2 regions of the Halobacillus sp. BAB-2008 genome follow, and region 1 is predicted to be linked to the other one. Evidence: riboswitches for the same ligand, from Rfam matches in the RefSeq annotation. Region 1 holds a riboswitch; the other holds the start of a gene.

Region 1 (2,193 bases):
CGTCCGCTGCCGTTCATCTCCGTTGTTCAATCGGCTGTCAAGAAACGGGAAAATGTCTTTATGCCATATGTCAAGATATACAGCGACGGCACCTTGACGCTGTCCGAGCTGATCGACGCTCACGGCTGTATTGTTTAACTGCTTCATCCAAGGAAGGACGCCGGAGGAAACCCCTTTAAATCCACGGATATCACTGCCGCGGCTGCGGATTTTGCCGAGATAGACTCCGATTCCTCCTCCGTGCTTACTGAGATTGGCGATGTCTGTGTTGCTGTCGTAGATGCCCTGAAGGCTGTCATCTACCGTATCGATGAAGCAGGAGCTCAGCTGACCATAACGTTTCCCCGCATTTGCTAAAGTCGGGGTGGCTACAGTCATGTATAAATGACTCAAAGCCCAGTAGGCTTCTTTTACGAGTGCCAACCGTTTTGGTGCTTCTTCTTGTGACATTAAGACCATTGCAATGATCATAAAGCGCTCTTGAGGAAGTTCATAAACTTCTTTCTCTTTACTTCTTGCAATATATCTGTCACTCAATGTCTTCAAACCAATGTAGGTGAATTGATGGTCACGTTCAGGGGCGAGTGCTTCTTCTAATTGGTATATATCTTCCTCTGAGTAATATGTAAGCAGCTTCTCGGAATAGATGCCTTTCTTAATCAACGTGCAGATTAGACCATGAAAATCTTCATATTCCTTGTTTGTTCCGCGGTTACTGGAAGCTTCCTCATACATCTGCTCAAGCAGCATTCTGCTGGCTGCAAATGTCCAATCCGGTTCCATTTCATCGACCTCAGCCAGACACTCGAGAATAAGAGCGTGGCGCTGGTCCTGTTCCGTCATATGTTCAAAACCTAAGTTAGGAATTTTATGGATGATGCGATCCAGATCAAGCATAGGGAACTCGGTTTTCCAAGCTTCTAATCTTTCTTTCCATTGGTCTTTAATTGCTGATACGCTCATGGTTTCACTCCTTGATCTGATATCTACATATAAAATAAAAAATCCACTCCGGGAAAGGGAGTGGATGAAACCATGAAACGATGCGAGACACAAAAAAGTCCTCGTTCCATCGCTTCATCTTCTCAATCCCCGAAGAAGTTGAAACTCTGCCGAACGAAGATAGGTCTCCTGGCTGGCATCCGATCTTACTCTGGTCCTTCCCGTGCGCGGCACAGTGGAATCTTCCATTTCGCGGATGCGTACAGTTGCGGGGGCAGCTCCGGATTGGTTACCGGATTCCCTATTAAGCCTTGTGGCATCTTCTGTTCGCAAATACTATATGTAGTTGTTCAGATTAATTTTATTAGCTTATCTTGTGTTTCTATCATAACGGACAACGAAATAACATTCAAGCCTTTTCCATTCTACAACAAATACCTCCAAGCATCAAAACCCAGACACAGCGCATTGGTGTAAGGTATAATTTTATAAGAAGCATATATAAAAGAAGCGGAAAGGCGAGTGAGGAAATGGTCAAGTTCAATTGGCATAAAGAAGCAGAAAGGCAGTGGGACGACCGTGCCGGGATGTGGAGTTCAAAAAGCAAGGAAATGTGGGACGAAGGAAGTCGAAGTACGATCCTTCCCTTTCTTGAGAATCATATCCCGAAAGGAAAAGTAGCCGACCTCGGCTGTGGAGACGGCTATGGATCTTTCCGGCTTTGGCAGGAAGGATATGAGGTCACAGGGGTTGATTTGTCGAAAGACATGATTGATAAGGCGAATGCCAGAGTCAGGGAACAAGGACTTACCTTCGTCCAAGGGGATCTAACTGCTCTACCTTTCGAAGATGATTCGTTTGATAGTGCCATGGCGGTCAATTCATTGGAATGGACGGAGATTCCTTCACAGGGGCTTAATGAGATGAAGCGGATACTGAAGCTTGGGGGAAGACTTTGTATCGCACTGCTTGGTCCGACGGCAATGCCGAGGACCAACAGCTATCGCCGCTTGTTCGGGGAACAAGTCATATGCAATACGATGATGCCGTGGGAATTGAAGAAGATGGCAGAAGAGACAGGTTGGAGATCAATAGCTGGACAAGGGGTTTACAAGCGTGGTGTCGAGGACAGTCTCTTGGCTGGGCTTGAAGAAGAATTAAAGCAGGCACTTACATTCATGTGGGTATTTATTTTCGAAAAAGAATAAAACAATCCGGAGTTGCTTACCAATGCATCAAGGCGCATTGGAG
Region 2 (2,193 bases), on a different contig from region 1:
TCCAGCAGAGCCTTCGAGAGTCTTCCTGATAATTATAAAGATCCTACAGCATCGCGGACGGTCGTATTTCCCCCGACCACTTGGAATTCCTTACCGATTGTCGCCTCATTTTCCAATGTCGCAAGAATGACGCTCGCCACGTCTTCACGGGAAATTTCCCCGCGTTCGACTTTCTCTGCCGCTTCCACTTCACCCGTACCCGCATCGTTCGTCAACATTCCCGGGTGGATGATCGTGTAATCCAGATCCGTTCGTCGCAGCCAGTCATCTGCATAGTGCTTCGCAATGACATAAGGAGCGAAAGAAGCCGGTGCTTCCTGAATCGCTTCCCGCGTCGTATCGAAAGAACTGATCATGACGTAGCGCTTCACACCTGCCTGCTTCGATGCTTCGATCGTCTTCACCGCACCGTCAAGGTCGATCATTACTGTTTTATCAGGGCCGGTATTCGGACCGGATCCCGCTGTAAATACGACAGCGTCCACTCCTTTAAACGCTTTTGCAATGGTTTCCGTGTCGTCTTCCAAGTCAATAAGGACCGTTTCGGCTCCTAAATCTTTGAAGTAGGACGCCTGCTCCTCTTTGCGGATCATAGCGACGGCTTCTACTTTTTCGCTGTCCTGGATTTTCTCAACCAGATGTTTACCGACTTGACCATTTGCACCTACTACAAGAACTTTCACTCTCACTCATCCTTTCTATGGAAAACATACATGGTATAGTTTGTTCACCTGTAAGATATGTAACCTTTTTTTATAAAAAGCAAACATCCCAGCTGTTCCTACCACGGGGAAGAAAGGAAAATATTGTTTATTTCTGGATTGTTTGATATATTGAACTGTGACAACTGAATACGTTTTGATTCGGGTGCAGGCGCACAAATGCTGCCTGCTTAAAAGGGAAACCGGTGAAAAGCCGGTGCTGTCCCGCAACTGTAATTGGGAGCGAACTGAAGGACCACTGTCCCCGCCATCAGGTGGGAATGGGAAGGGTTCAGGGAGCGATGATCATAAGCCAGGAGACCTGCCCGTTTCAGCGAGCATCATGTACCTACGAGGATAGGGGGTGTGAAGTGCCGTTTCAGGAGAAGGATGGATACGCATGGCTGCGGATCTTATTTGCTTTTCCTAGGAAGAACGCAGCTTGACAACTTCTTGGGGAAGTTGTTTTTTTATTGGCTTTATTTCCGAATGAAATAGAGGTGTCTCTATGAATGATCCGATAGACAGCTATATCGACCTTTTTAAAGCATCTATTATGAATCAGTTCTACGCCTCTCTTCCAAGTACACTGGAGGAGACGTTCGAACAATGGCAGAAGGAATGCCGTGACTCGGAGGAACGAATTCGTTTAGAAAAAGCATACGCCCTTGTCCGCGAAGAACTTTTCGGTAAGCATTCGCTGTCCTGATCTTATTTTTGTAAGCGGTTACTATAAGGAGGATGTCTATGCCTGATCAAATGATCTATCGACCTGGTCTTGATGGTGTGATTGCTGCTGAGACGCAGCTTTCCTACCTGGATACAGAGAAAGAGGAAATTGTCATCCGCGGCTATGAACTGATTGAGCTTGCCGGCTGTAAGACCTATACAGACTTGATTCATCTTCTGCTTCACGGCAGTCTCCCTGCAGGTGCAGAACGATCAAATATCGAAGCTAATTTAATAAAGGAATATTCCCTGCCGCAAGGTTTTTTTACGCTTTTCGAAAAGCTTCCGTCCTCTACACACCCGATGGATGCGCTGCGCACAGGTGTTTCCGCCCTTGCCGGTCACGATGAAAGGCTGGAAGACCGCTCACCGGAGGTCATGCGTACGACAGCGCTGCGTTTATTGGCTAAAATTCCGAACATCGTCGCTAACAGTTACCACATCCTGCAGCAGGAACCGGTCATCGAGCCCACGGAGGAACTCTCTTACAGCGCGAATTTCTTATACATGATCACCGGTACGATACCATCGGAGCAGGAGGTGAAGTTCTTCGACCTTTCCCTGTTGCTCTACAGCGAGCACGAAATGCCGAACTCGACCTTCACCGCCCGGGTCATCGCATCGACGAATGCCGACCTGTATGGTGCCTTGACCGGTGCCGTCGCCTCCTTAAAAGGGAATCTTCACGGCGGTGCGAATGAAGCGGTCATGCATATGCTGCTTGAAGGCAAGACGACCGACGGATTCCGTCACCTGCTCTATG

Evidence for each region. A riboswitch is a leader RNA that binds a small molecule or an ion and turns the genes downstream of it on or off. The one in region 1 is predicted to bind cobalamin.
Region 2: another riboswitch for cobalamin. It lies ahead of D479_RS05145 (hypothetical protein); the one in region 1 lies ahead of D479_RS09520 (ribonucleoside-diphosphate reductase subunit alpha).

The regions. Positions count from the first base shown of each region.
Region 1 covers NZ_ANPF01000038.1:13,461-15,653, reverse strand. Annotated here, with positions in the region: gene D479_RS09520 (ribonucleoside-diphosphate reductase subunit alpha) at 1-963, opposite strand, end outside; cobalamin riboswitch at 1,104-1,281, opposite strand; gene D479_RS09515 (class I SAM-dependent methyltransferase) at 1,473-2,150, shown strand.
Region 2 covers NZ_ANPF01000018.1:22,928-25,120, reverse strand. Annotated here, with positions in the region: gene D479_RS05150 (SDR family oxidoreductase) at 33-683, opposite strand; cobalamin riboswitch at 849-1,046, shown strand; gene D479_RS05145 (hypothetical protein) at 1,210-1,410, shown strand; gene mmgD (citrate synthase) at 1,449-2,193, shown strand, end outside.